DNA from 4 places in the Paenibacillus sp. cl130 genome. Region 1 is predicted to be linked to each of the others. Evidence: riboswitches for the same ligand, from Rfam matches in the RefSeq annotation. Region 1 holds a riboswitch; each other region holds the start of a gene.
What was found. A riboswitch is a leader RNA that binds a small molecule or an ion and turns the genes downstream of it on or off. The one in region 1 is predicted to bind thiamine pyrophosphate.
Positions count from the first base shown of each region.

Region 2: another riboswitch for thiamine pyrophosphate. It lies ahead of BM358_RS23030 (ECF transporter S component); the one in region 1 lies ahead of thiC (phosphomethylpyrimidine synthase ThiC).
Region 3: another riboswitch for thiamine pyrophosphate. It lies ahead of BM358_RS12090 (thiamine phosphate synthase); the one in region 1 lies ahead of thiC (phosphomethylpyrimidine synthase ThiC).
Region 4: another riboswitch for thiamine pyrophosphate. It lies ahead of tenA (thiaminase II); the one in region 1 lies ahead of thiC (phosphomethylpyrimidine synthase ThiC).

Region 1 is NZ_FOYG01000005.1:422,563-425,862, reverse strand. It holds gene thiC (phosphomethylpyrimidine synthase ThiC) at 1-1,265, opposite strand, end outside; TPP riboswitch at 1,453-1,565, opposite strand; gene BM358_RS16570 (IclR family transcriptional regulator) at 1,721-2,464, opposite strand; gene BM358_RS16565 (alpha/beta hydrolase) at 2,763-3,300, shown strand, end outside.
Region 2 is NZ_FOYG01000010.1:143,284-146,583, forward strand. It holds gene BM358_RS23020 (polynucleotide kinase-phosphatase) at 1-504, shown strand, start outside; gene BM358_RS23025 (TatD family hydrolase) at 525-1,322, shown strand; TPP riboswitch at 1,366-1,477, shown strand; gene BM358_RS23030 (ECF transporter S component) at 1,726-2,322, shown strand; gene BM358_RS23035 (ABC transporter ATP-binding protein) at 2,322-3,300, shown strand, end outside.
Region 3 is NZ_FOYG01000003.1:666,277-669,576, forward strand. It holds gene thiO (glycine oxidase ThiO) at 1-854, opposite strand, end outside; gene BM358_RS12090 (thiamine phosphate synthase) at 919-1,512, opposite strand; TPP riboswitch at 1,777-1,885, opposite strand; gene BM358_RS12095 (ABC-F family ATP-binding cassette domain-containing protein) at 1,979-3,300, opposite strand, start outside.
Region 4 is NZ_FOYG01000006.1:102,291-105,590, reverse strand. It holds gene thiD (bifunctional hydroxymethylpyrimidine kinase/phosphomethylpyrimidine kinase) at 1-336, opposite strand, end outside; gene thiM (hydroxyethylthiazole kinase) at 333-1,175, opposite strand; gene tenA (thiaminase II) at 1,250-1,939, opposite strand; TPP riboswitch at 2,076-2,178, opposite strand; gene BM358_RS17190 (NAD-dependent malic enzyme) at 2,271-3,300, opposite strand, start outside.

The sequences.
Region 1 (3,300 bases):
CCTGGCCCTTCAATCATGACCTGAACATCATGCTTCCAGGCGATCTGCGTTAGCTCGCCCAACGTTTCCAGCTCTGCAAACTGTGCTTCATCATTCGCATCATAAATGCTACCCGGACGTAGACCATCTCCGAGAGAAAAGGCCACATCATAAGCTTTCATAATTTCGCAGATTTCTTCAAAATGCGTATACAAAAAATTCTCCTGATGGTGCGCAAGGCACCAGGCTGCCATGATCGACCCACCACGGGATACAATTCCCGTCATTCTATTCGCCGTCATCGGAATATACCTCAGCAATACACCCGCATGAATTGTAAAATAGTCCACTCCCTGCTCCGCTTGCTCAATCAGCGTATCGCGATACAGCTCCCACGTCAGCGCTTCTGCTTCGCCGTTCACCTTTTCAAGTGCCTGATACAGCGGTACAGTCCCAATCGGTACAGGAGAATTCCGAATGATCCATTCACGTGTTGTATGGATATTACGGCCTGTGGACAGGTCCATAACCGTATCCGAGCCCCAACGCACAGCCCAGGTCATTTTCTCCACTTCCTCCTCGATGGAGGAGGTAACCGCAGAATTACCAATGTTCGCATTGATCTTCACGTGAAAATGACGCCCAATGACCATGGGCTCACTTTCCGGGTGATTGATATTCGAAGGCAAAATGGCTCGTCCAGCCGCCAACTCCTGCCGTACAAACTCAGGCTCCACCCCTTCGCGGATCGCCGCAAATTCCATTTCGGGCGTAATGATCCCTTGCCGCGCATAATGCATTTGCGTCACTGTACGACCTTGCGAAGCACGAAGCGGACGGTTGGTCACGCCGGGAAATTCAACTGTCTCCCGTTTGGAGCCAGGTTTCAGTCCATTATCCTCCGGCTTGACGGCGCGTCCCTCGTAAGCCTCCACATCGCCCCGTTCTAGTGCCCAAGCTCGCCGTAATGGAGGCAGGCCCTGACGGATATCGACCTGATAGGCTTCGTCAGTCATGGGACCGCTTGTATCATATACACGCAATGGCTCATGATGCTCCGTGCCCTGCGGCGTATGTGTAGGATGAAGAGCAATTTCGCGCTCTGGCACGGCAATGTCCGGCCGCGAGCCTTGAATATATACCTTACGGCTCCCTGGAAAGGGCGTTACCCCACTGGCTTGCTCCCCGTTTGTCTTCTCTACCTCAACTGCTTTTGTTCCTACCAATCTTACTTCTGTTGATTTCAATTCTGTTCCTTTTGTTCCTTCTGCTTCTGTCGGCTTCATTGTCCATTCCTCCCGTTTCGATGAAATGACACACCGATCCGGAACCATTCCCAGGGTGGCGCTGATCTATGCAAAAAAGCCGGTTCCCTAGGGAACCGGCTAATCTAACGAGGCAGCTATCCAGACAGTACGCATGTGGAATAATCCTATTCCAATGCGCCACTGTAGACAGCAGCCGCGTATACATTTCAATGGCCGATTACTTCCCTACGCTGGTATGATCCAGATCAGGTGCAAAGGGTCCGGAATCTTGCACGATTCCATCTCAGCCCGGCATTACAGGCTCCCCCAGTAACTGTGATACTTCTATTCACATGAGGCGGCTATAACAGATATCCCGCCATCCTTACCAGACTACTTTAAATTTATGGCTTTGGCAACCCTTCTAGGTTCCCTTTACTAAGGAGACGCTCCCCATCAAATCACTTTGCTTGCTTCAACTGTGTTCATTCTTGTTACGGAAGCATAAGTCCCATTTCCTTCGCCGCTTCAATCAAAATCGGAGCAAAGTCATGTAGCGTCTCGGGTGCAAGCCGACTGACCGGACCGGATACAGATAAAGCCGCAGTGACCTGTCCCTTCCGGTTTACAATTGGGGCAGCCACAGCAGCAGCCCCTGGCTCCCGTTCTTCATAGCTGGTCGCATATCCCTTCTCGCGAATGTCCTGTAGCTGGGCTTTATAGACCTCCGGGTCTACCGAGAGCGGCCATTCATCCCCGCTTAGCAGGGCTTCCAGCTCCTGCGGCGGCATAAAGGCTGCCAGCACTTTGCTGGAGGCCCCTACAGCCAGCGGCATACGCGCACCTACAGGCGCAACCCTGCGGATCGCCTGATTGCTCTGCACGGCTTGTATGCGAATACGCATGCTGCCGTCCCGTAAGTACAAGCTGACCGTCTCGCCCAGACGATCACGTAGTCCTTCCATTGCAGGCTGTAACAACACCGCCGGCTCGTCGCTTTGGGACAAATGCGTGGATAGCTCCCAAATGCGGAAGCCAAGTCGATATTTTTCCGTTTCGGCATTCCGAACGACAAAGCCCCGATCCTCCAAAGTAGTCAGCAGCCGATGAACCGTGCTTTTATGTAGACCAATTTTGGAGGCAATCTCCGTCAGGCCAAGATCCGAATCTGCGGTAAAACACAGCAGTATATCAAGTGCACGCTCTACAGCGCGAACGGTTAATTTACGGTCTTCCATCGTGAACCGCTCCTCTTGTATCCATATTCGTTTCACACTATGAAACATGGTTACATAAATTATATAGAATAGTCGCGGCTACTGTAAACCGATGTTTTTGTGACAACCATATTACAGAACGAGAACAAACATCGACAATTCTTTGCATCATTTTTACTTTTCCGGTTCAGGCGTTGACTTTGGATAATCCCCATCATACGATAATAGGTATCTATACGGATCTACACTACTATTTTCAAGTGGAATTATACCTAAATTCTATGAAACGAAGATCAATTTTATATAAGGAGGCTCTTACATGATTTCGACATCCCAGCGCAACGCTCAGCTACAGACCGCTGTTCAGGAGCCGTCCACCCCACTCTTTAATCCCCGTCTGCTGCGGTTCAAGCACGTTGTGATTGCTCTGCTGCTGTCGGTCGTCTTTTTTCTGTTGTTTTGTTTTATTGCCTTGCATGCTTACATCGCATGGGTACTTACGAATCCCACCGTTGCACCACTGTACTCTAATCCGATGCAGGCCAAAAGCATGCCTTATGAGGAAGTCAGCTTCCCTGCCAAGGATGGTAGCCGCATGGTACAAGGCTGGTATATCCCGGCGGATCAATCGCGGAAAACGATTATTTTCAGTCATGGCTATGGGGCTAACCGCGAAGAAAGCTGGATTCCCATGTATGATCTGGCGCATTATGCCCACAGTTTGAACTTTAATGTGGTCATGTTCGATTATGGATTTGCGTCACAAAACAGCAAAGCAGTCGCAACCGGAGGCAAAGCAGAATCCCAACAGCTCCTCGGAGCAATTCAGCTTGCGAAGCAACGCGGCTCGTCGGAGA
Region 2 (3,300 bases), on a different contig from region 1:
ATTGCACCGTTCCATACACTGGCACACAGCGGAAAGACTTTTTTCGACCATTCTCATATTTGGCATATGGAGCAAAACCGGGAGCTGGCTGGGCTGTCTTCCCTGTTTATGGAGACAGAGTATCGCGTGATCACGGACGAAGCAAGCGAGGAAGAGGTCATTCGCTGGTGGAACGAGATGACAGAGGATGGTCATGAAGGGATTGTGATCAAGCCGGAACGCTTTTTGATGAAAAATCGGGACAAGATGATTCAGCCTGCAATCAAGGTGAGAGGCCGGAAGTATTTGCACATCATTTACGGTATGGATTATCTTGCCCCTGAGAATTTAAAGCGTCTGAAGCAGCGTCGAACGAACAAAAAGGAGCGTCATGCCCTGATGGAAGGAGCGCTTGGTATGGAAGGCGTGGAACGTTTTGTCCGCAAGGATACGGTAGATCGTATTCATGAATGCGTCCTTGCCGCGCTATCTCTGGAATCGGAGCCGATTGATCCGAGATTGTAGTTTGCGAAGGAGGGATTGAGATGGAAAGGGGTACACCGTTAATTGATATTGGCGTGAACTTGATGCACCGTTCGTTTCATGCGGATCGGGAACAGGTGGTAGAGAGAGCCGCAGCTGTAGGGATTTCACCCCTGATTATTACCGGGACCAGTGTCCGCAGCAGTCGGGAGGCTTCTCAGTATGCAGCACGTTATCCGGGCAAGCTGTATGCGACAGCTGGCGTGCATCCCCATGATGCCAAAGACTGCAGCGCAGAGACGGTTCAGCAGCTCCGTCAGCTGGCGAGTCAGCCGCAGGTCGTATCCATAGGGGAATGCGGATTGGACTATAACCGTGATTTTTCGCCGCGTGATGTGCAGCGCCGATGGTTTGGCGAGCAAATCCAACTGGCGGGTGAGCTAAATATGCCGTTATTTTTGCATGAACGAGATGCACATGAGGATTTTGCCGCTATGCTGCGGGAGTATCAAGGGCTTGTCGATAAAGCAGTGGTGCATTGTTTTACAGGCACGGAACAAGAATTGCATACGTATGTAGAGATGGGACTGTATATCGGGATCACCGGCTGGATTTGCGACGAACGGCGTGGCAAACATCTGCGTGAACTGGTCAGAGATATTCCCTTGGACCGTCTGATGATTGAAACGGATGCTCCATTTTTGACCCCGCGTAATTTGCCCGTGAAGCCCAAAGAAGGGCGTAATGAGTCGATGTATCTCGCTCACATTGCTGCTACGATAGCCGAATGTACAGGCCGAAGCATGATGGAGATCGAAATCGCCACGACGGAGACAGCCAAACGTTTCTTCGGATTATAGGATTGTCAAAGCCATAGATGTGGTATATATTATAGTGAATTAAAAAAGCATTGTCGGGAGCTTGAGAAAGTCAGGCTGAGAGGGTGGCCCTTGCCACTGACCGTGAAATCTGATCTGGGTAATGCCAGCGTAGAGAAACCAAGAACACTATACAGGAATGCCGCTTGTTTTGCGGTTGTCGATAGATACAATGTATGTCCTAGCATTTTACCTTGACCCTGACTTTGGCTTGGTATCAGTGTAGTAGCTTAGACTACTGGTTATATAAGGCATATCGACGAATGATGTTTTGTATGGTGCTTCACCTTTTACTGCGCATAAAGCTTGCCTGGAGATTCAGCTCCAGACAAGCTTTTTTTTATGGCCAAGAGGCCAATTATAAGGATAAGGGGAGCACGCAATAATGAATACTGCTGTAAGAGCGTCCAAAGGGTTGAAGCTGACTGATATTTTGGTCACGATTGTGATCGCTGTTGTGTTCGGGTTAGTCTACAAAATATGGGGACCTGCCTATGATTTGATGAAACCATTCGGTCTACACGCCGAGCAACTGATGTATGGCATGTGGTTTATGGCAGGCACGTTTGCTTATCTCATCATTCGCAAGCCGGGTGTTGCAATTTTGGCAGAGGTGGCAGCGGCAACGGTCAGTGCTTTTTTGGGAAGCGAATGGGGGATGTCCACTTTGTACTATGGCCTGCTGCAAGGCTTGGGAGCGGAGCTATTTTTTGCGGCTTTTCTGTATCGGAACGCAAACCTGTGGGTTGCTTCGCTAGCTGCGGCCGGGGCGGCTGTCGCTTCTCTGATTTTAGACTTCAGCTACGGGTATATTGATCAGCTTTCGACCTGGAACTATGTTTTGTATATCGGTTTTCGCATGATTGGCAGCATTGTGATTGCCGGGGTATTCGCGTTCTATCTGGCTAGGGCATTGGAGGTAACCGGAGTCACGCGAAGTTTGAGACCCGCAACGGAACAAGATTATAAGGGGCTGGATTGATGAGCCAGGCAACCGAAGATGTGGTGGCTTCGATCACCCGTCTTCGGTTGAAATTCCCCGGTGAGCAGGAGCTGCTTTTTCACAATATGTCTTTGTCTGTCCGCAAGGGGGAAAAGCTGCTGTTGCTGGGACCGAGTGGATGCGGTAAATCAACGCTGCTCCAAGTGTTAAGCGGTCTGATTCCACGCACGATAGAAGTGCCTATGAAATGCGATGCTGCTGTAATCCCAAGTGTCTCAGGTATTGTATTTCAAGATCCTGATACGCAGTTTTGTATGTCATATGCAGACGAGGAACTGGCTTTTGTGTTGGAAAATAATCAGGTTCCTCGTGAGCAGATGCGATCCCGTATTCGCGAGCTGCTGATACAGGTTGGTCTATCAACGGATGATATACACATGCCCATTGGCAGCATGTCACAGGGAATGAAACAGCGGCTGGCGATTGCGTCTGTGCTGGCTATGGAGCCAGAAGTGCTTTTTCTGGATGAGCCCACGGCTTTGTTGGACGAGGAAGGCACTACACAGGTGTGGGATACCATTCGAAACATTTCGGTAGACCAGACACTGGTGATCGTGGAGCATAAAATTAATGAAATTGTCCATGATGTGGACCGGATTGTGGTGCTTTCTGCTCAAGGGGAGATCATTGCGGATGGAAGGGCGGAAGAAGTATTTCATGGGCAGCGGCAGGCATTGTCCGAGTATGGCGTGTGGTACCCGGGAGTATGGAGTGAATCGTCTTCGCCGCGTTGGAGTGAATCAGTGACACAGCAGAATGGTACGGGGAATGGTACAGGGATTGATTTGCTGGAGCTGGAACATTTTAGTGGCCTCCGCGGTTTAAGTTCAGTGATTTATGTGGAGCATGCGCAGGTGAAGCCTGGCGACTGGATTGGCGTGGTCGGTGAAAACGGGGCTGGCAAAAGCTCACTGCTGCTCTCCATGATGCGCTTACTTCGCACACAGGGACGTTATA
Region 3 (3,300 bases), on a different contig from region 1:
ACGGTCACCTCTTCGTCATATTGATGCGGAAGGCTCGTTGCCCCAATCCAAAGCTCGTTATTCTGTTTAGGCACGAGGTAAATATCATCAGCATAAATGGTGTATTCTAACGGGTGATCCTTCAAGGAGACCGCTACCGCTTCGCCCTTGACCGGATAAAGTGGATATTCAAATCCAACCTGCGCTAGCAATTTCATGCTATCCAAGCCTCCAGCAATAATGACCTGATCGCAGGAAAAAAAGCCACTATCTGTTCGAACACCGCAAACTCGACCATTCTGTATGACCAGTTGCTCTGCCTGTGTACCAGACCATACCGTTGCCCCCAGCACCGCAGCAGCACCTGCATAAGCACGGCAAAGCTGGACAGGAGCCACTTGTGTCTCTTTTGAACGATATATTGCCCCGATCGCTTGTTCATCCAAACCTGGAATTCGTCGGGCCAATTCCTTCGCATCCCACCAGATAGGACAATCATCCTCTCGCGTTTTAGCAGCTTTCCAGCGTTTTTGGCCTTCAGTTTCCGTACGGAAAGGAGTCACAAATCCTTCTGTACGGAATTCCACCGAAATACCTGACAAACGCTCCAGATCACAGACAAGCTCAGGGAATGCGTCTCGACTTATGCGAGCAAACCGTGCCAGCTCAGAGTCGGTGAACTCTTCACTTTCCGCTGCCAGCATTCCAACCGCTGCTCCTGAGGCTCCCTCACCCGGGATCAATCGTTCCAGCATGATCGTACTTCTTCCCTCCTTGGCCACATGATAAGCAATGGAACTGCCGATGACACCTCCACCTATGACCAAGCATTCAGCGTGTCCTATCGCTCTTGCCTCTATGTGTATCTTTGGCATTTGTTCCGTGTCTCCTCTCCATAAACCATTCTGCTTTCAGCTTGCCTCTACTCTCGTTTTCTCGCTACAGGTCGTGAACTACAAGATCTGCCATTCGCCTATATTCCAGCGCAGCTGCAACGGGCGACTCAGCCTCCCATATACCAGACATCACCGCAATTCCGCTTGCTCCAGCCTTATAAAGCTCCGGGATATGGTGCGGTTGTATGCCGCCCAGCGCGATCACCGGAATGTTCGACAGCCTGCAAATATGTTCAAGCTGAGCTAAACCCCGTGGTACAATACCGGGCTTACAATGGGTCTCATATATGTGACCATAAAGTACATAGTCCGCTCCTACCCGCTCGGCAGTCTGCGCCTCCTTCAAGGAATGCACAGATACTCCACAGCGTGTACCCTTTGGAAGTAGGCTTTTCACATCCGCTACAGGTAATCCATTAGCTGGTAGCTGGACGGCTCCAACCAAAGTAAGTAAAGCTACATCCACACGATCATTTACTACAATTTGTTGCAAAGGAACTCCCTGCTCCACCATGCTGCGAGTCAAAGATAGCAATGCAGAGGCACCATTCTGTTTTAAACGTGCGTGTACATAATGAACATACGGACAAATCACAGCAGCCACTTGGGCTGCTTGTGCAAAAGTGCCCTTTTCCATCGAAATTGCGTGTAATTCGATTTTGTCTTCACCTCACATTGGACTAAAGGATCTAAGCTTAGTCAGCCACGTCTACCAGCAGAAATGAAAGGGGATTGTATGTGAATTGTCTACGGAAGCTCGAACAACTTAAAATGAACGAAACGCAAAAAAACCACTTCCCCAAGGAAGTGGTTTAACGAACGTCCAATAATCGAACGGACCATGATATCCGTATACGTGTATCGTCCCACGCACAAACAAAAATAAGATGGTGTTGCCTTGTTTGTACGGTGCTCACTTCCCTACGCTGGCATAACCCAGATCAGGTGCAAAGGGTCCGAAATCCATTTATTCCGTCTCAGCCGCATGGGCGGCTCCCCTAGTGTGACTATTTTATTGTATAAGCTAAAGATAGCTTAGCATATTTTCCTAATTCTGCAAACCCCACTTCGTGTGAAATATGCAGAATTGGATTTAGTTGATGTTAGTTAACTTTACTTGACCACTCTTCCACATTCCACGTTTTGGTTACCCAATCCTCGTAAAAGTCCGGTTCGTGAGATACAAGCAATACGGTCCCTTTGTATTCCTTCAAGGCACGTTTCAGCTCATCCTTAGCTTTAACATCCAAGTGGTTGGTAGGCTCATCGAACAGTACCCAGTTGCTTTCACGCATTAACAGTTTGCAAAGACGGACTTTAGCCTGTTCTCCACCACTGAGCGCAGATAGCGGACGCGTGATATGCTCATTCTTTAAACCGCAACGCGCCAAATGCGCTCGTACTTCATGCTGGTTCAAATGTGGGAATTCATTCCACACATCGTCAATCGGTGTAATTTTCTCCGCCTTTACTTCCTGCTCAAAATAAGCGGGCTGCAAAAAATCACCTTGATAGGTTTTTCCACTGATTGGCGGTATTTTTCCCAATATGGTTTTGAGCAATGTCGATTTACCGACACCGTTGTAGCCAACAATAGCAATCTTTTCGCCACGTTCAATCGTCATGGACATTTTAGGCAAAAGGGCATGCGTATAACCAATCTCAAAATCAATACCCTCAAATACCGTCTTTCCGCTTGCACGTGCTTCTTTGAATTGAAAGGTTGGCTTCGCAGCTTCTTCAGGCTTATCTATACGTTCGATCCGATCAAGTTGCTTTTCACGGCTCTTTGCTCGGCCTGATGTAGAGGCACGCGCTTTATTACGCTGAATAAAATCTTCCTGTTTCTTAATAAAGTCCTGTTGCTTCTCATAAGCATCAATATGCTGAGCTTTGTTCAGATCCGCCATTTCAAGAAACTTTTCATAGTTAGCTGAATAACGGGTCATCTTGGCAAATTCAAGATGGTAAATAACATTAACGACCTGGTTCATAAACTCAGTATCATGTGAAATAAGAATAAAAGCATAGGGATAATCCTTCAAATAGCGCGTAAGCCATTCAATATGCTCTACATCCAAATAGTTGGTGGGCTCATCCAGCAGCAGGACATTTGGCTTTTCCAACAGCAACTTAGCAAGAAGCACCTTTGTCCGTTGCCCACCGCTAAGTGCAGATACATCCCGATCCAGTCCTATGGCCGACAGACCTAGTCCATTCGCCATTTCTTCAACCTTCACATCAATGAGGTAAAAATCCCCCATATCCAGTTGCTCCTGAATTTCACCCATCTGTTCCAGCAGCACTTCCAACTCTTCAGGAGAAGCATCCCCCATCTTGTCAGTAATCTGCATCATTTCCTTTTCCAATTCCAACAAAGGAAGAAAAGCGTCTTTCAAAACATCACGTACCGTTTTGCCCGGTG
Region 4 (3,300 bases), on a different contig from region 1:
AATCATCACGGGATCGACGACAACCTTTTTCCAGCCGAACTTTCGAATCTGCTTGCTCACAAGACGGATGATGCCCGCATTAAACAGCATGCCAGTCTTCAGGGCATCCACTCCAAGGTCTAATCCTACAGCTTCGATCTGTTCCGCTGTTGCTTCCTGTGGCAGCGGATATACGCCGTGGACCCCTAAAGTATTCTGTACGGTAATGGCCGTAATAGCCGACATGCCGTAAACGCCAAGCTCCTGAAAGGTTTTGAGATCGGCTTGAATCCCGGCCCCGCCGCCACTGTCCGAACCGGCAATCGTCAGTGCTCTGGGTACACGAACGTCTGTCATCGCGCACCACCTGCTGTGGTTGTTCCGGCTTCACGGACAGTGACATGCCCCTCTAGCGAACCTGTATGTAGTTTGGCGAGCTCGTCGAGAAAGGCAATCTGGAAGCTGCCGGGCCCCAGCTCTGCGGTACGTGCTGCGGCTTGGGAAGCTGCTGCACCGTAAAATGCCAAGCCTGCTGTACCTGCGAGCAGCAGGTTGGGTTCAACAGCTGCAAAGGCACCTAACACAGAGGTCAGCAGGCAGCCTGCTCCGGTTACCTTCGTGAGCAGCGCGTCTCCAGCGCTTATCATTCGTGCTTCGGCCCCATCGGTGATGACGTCCTCTTTTCCAGTAATGACAACCATTGTATTGAGCGTTTGAGCAGCCCGAATTGCCAGATCGACATTTCCGCTGTCAGCACTGTCACCAGCATCTACGCCTTTAATCTCACGCGCTTCTCCAACAAGATGCGCGACTTCGGCTGCATTGCCCCGCACCAATGAGATTTTGACTTCTCTCAGGATTCGCAGTGCCGATTCGGTTCTAAAGCTCGTTGCTCCCGCACCGACCGGATCTAGCAGGACCGGAACACCGTGTGCATTCGCCGATTGTCCAGCAATGATCATGGCATCCACCAGTTCGCGGTTCAGCGTACCGATGTTTAACACGACGGCTCCCGCTATTTTTGCCATGTCTGCTACTTCCTCGGGTGCATAGGCCATCACCGGGGAGGCGCCCAATGCATACAGGCCGTTGGCCGTAAAGTTAGTGACTACCACATTGGTCATATTGTGAACGAGAGGTTTGCTGTTTTGTACCTTCGTCAGGAGATCCGAATAACTTTTTTCCCATGTACTCATAATGATTATCCTCTCTATAGTTGGTGGTTCAACAGGGCATTAACCGTACTTCACGCATCGAATCGCCAGGCTGACTATTCCAAGACCGCTGCCTGCATCTGGACCGGCCATTCTTCCTGGTTATAAGCCATGTCCCAGAACTTATATTCCAGCTGGCAGCTCAGTATAAAATGCTCAATCATCCGCTCTCGCTCAGCAGCCGTTGCGCCTTCCGCCCAAGCATCTACACGTTCTCGGAACTTGAGTGTTGTATCATCAAGCTGGTCTCCATAGAAGCCCATCCATTCATAGAACGGATGAGACTCATCCGGCTTTACTTCATCCAGCAGCCTGCGACCAATCTCGGCATACGTCCACATACATGGCAGCAGCACAGCCAAGATCTCGCCCAAGCTGCCCTCATGTGCGATCGTCAGCATGTGACGGATATAGTGATGGGCCGACGGAGCGAGTGGATATCCCTGCAACTCTTCATAGGTCACCCCTGCGACAGCACAGAAATTTTGATGCGGATGAACCTCGCTGTGGAGAATAAAAGAGATTTGTTCATTAAATACAGCCATGTCCTCCCGATTCGTGCATTTGGAGATTGCGATGCCGTATATCCGCATGTAGGCGTTCAAATATTCAAAGTCCTGTTTTACATAGTGAATCAGCTGTCCCCTTGTCAAACTTCCTTCAGCAATACCTCTCACAAAGGGATGCTCAAAAATCGCTTGAAAAATGCCGTCCGCCTGCCGACGGAGTTCTTGTGTAAAACTCAATTTCCCCACCTCCATTAAATTGAAGAGCAAGAAGTCCTGTAAGAATATAATTCCGGAACAACGCTAAAAAGCCGCCCCGGAAAAATGGAGCGGCTTCAACAATAGGCCCAATACGCAAAAAACGCTTGAAACCTTATATACGAAGGCCCCACTTTCCTACGCTAGTACGAACTAGATCAGGTTCAAAGGGTCCAAGATACGCTCTTGTCTCAGCCATAGTGGCTCCCCTAGTGGACTTCTATTCTTTTGACTATTACTGTACATTCGTTCATATGCTATGTCAAACATAGTGTACAAAATATTAAATTTCCTCTAGTTAGGTGTTTTGGGCTTAGTGAGGGTGATGAATTACACTTTCCACTGCTTTGACCTTGGCATATTTCGGTTTCCACATTGCATCTTGTATAGCTTGTTCCACATCTGAAATGTGCGCCTGCGCTACCTGATCCTGAATCGCGGCTTTTGCAACCGCAATCGCAACAGCGTACGAAACTTCGCGTAATTTTCGGATATGAGGGAGTAGCGCACCGCCAGGCGTATTCGAATCTACACCATTGGCAACAGCAACTGCTGCCGCTGTAAACATCGCAGGGGTAATCCTTTTGGCTTTAACCACAATCGCACCTAGACCCAGTCCCGGAAAAACAAAGGCATTGTTCGCCTGTCCAATCTCAAAATTTGTATCGTTATAGGTAACGGGCTCAAAAGGACTTCCGGTTGCGATCAGTGCTCTGCCATCTGTCCACCGGATCAAATCCTCGGGTACTGCTTCTGCAAGGTTTGTAGGATTGGACATGGGCATAATGATCGGGCGTTCTACATGCTTTGCCATCTCCTTGATGATCTCTTCTGAAAAGGCACCTGCTACACCGGAAGTTCCAATCAATATCGTAGGCTTCACCTGACGGATGACCTCCAGTAGCGGTATTTTGCCGTCACCCGACCGGGTCCATGAGCTGACTTCATCCTTTTTGCGCACATACGGTTTCTGATACTCCAATACGTCTTCCATATCTTCCGTTAACAGCCCGCGATAATCAAAGGCCCAAAAGGACTTGAATGAATCATCTACGGAAAGGCCATCCTCGATCATAGCGCCCCGAATTTGATCAGCGTTACCGATCCCTGCAGCCCCTGGGCCGAAAACAAGTATTTTTTGTTCACGCAGCGGAGTCTTGGTGACACCCACCGCCGAAAGAATCGCAGCCAGGGTCACTGCTCCTGTACCTTGTATATCATCGTTGAAGGTGAGTATGCTTTGACCGTATTTTCCTATAATATGGCGCGCATTAACGCTACCCACATCTTCCCAATGTAAAAGCGCCTTCGGGAATTGCGCTAACGTTTTGCTGATAAAAGTA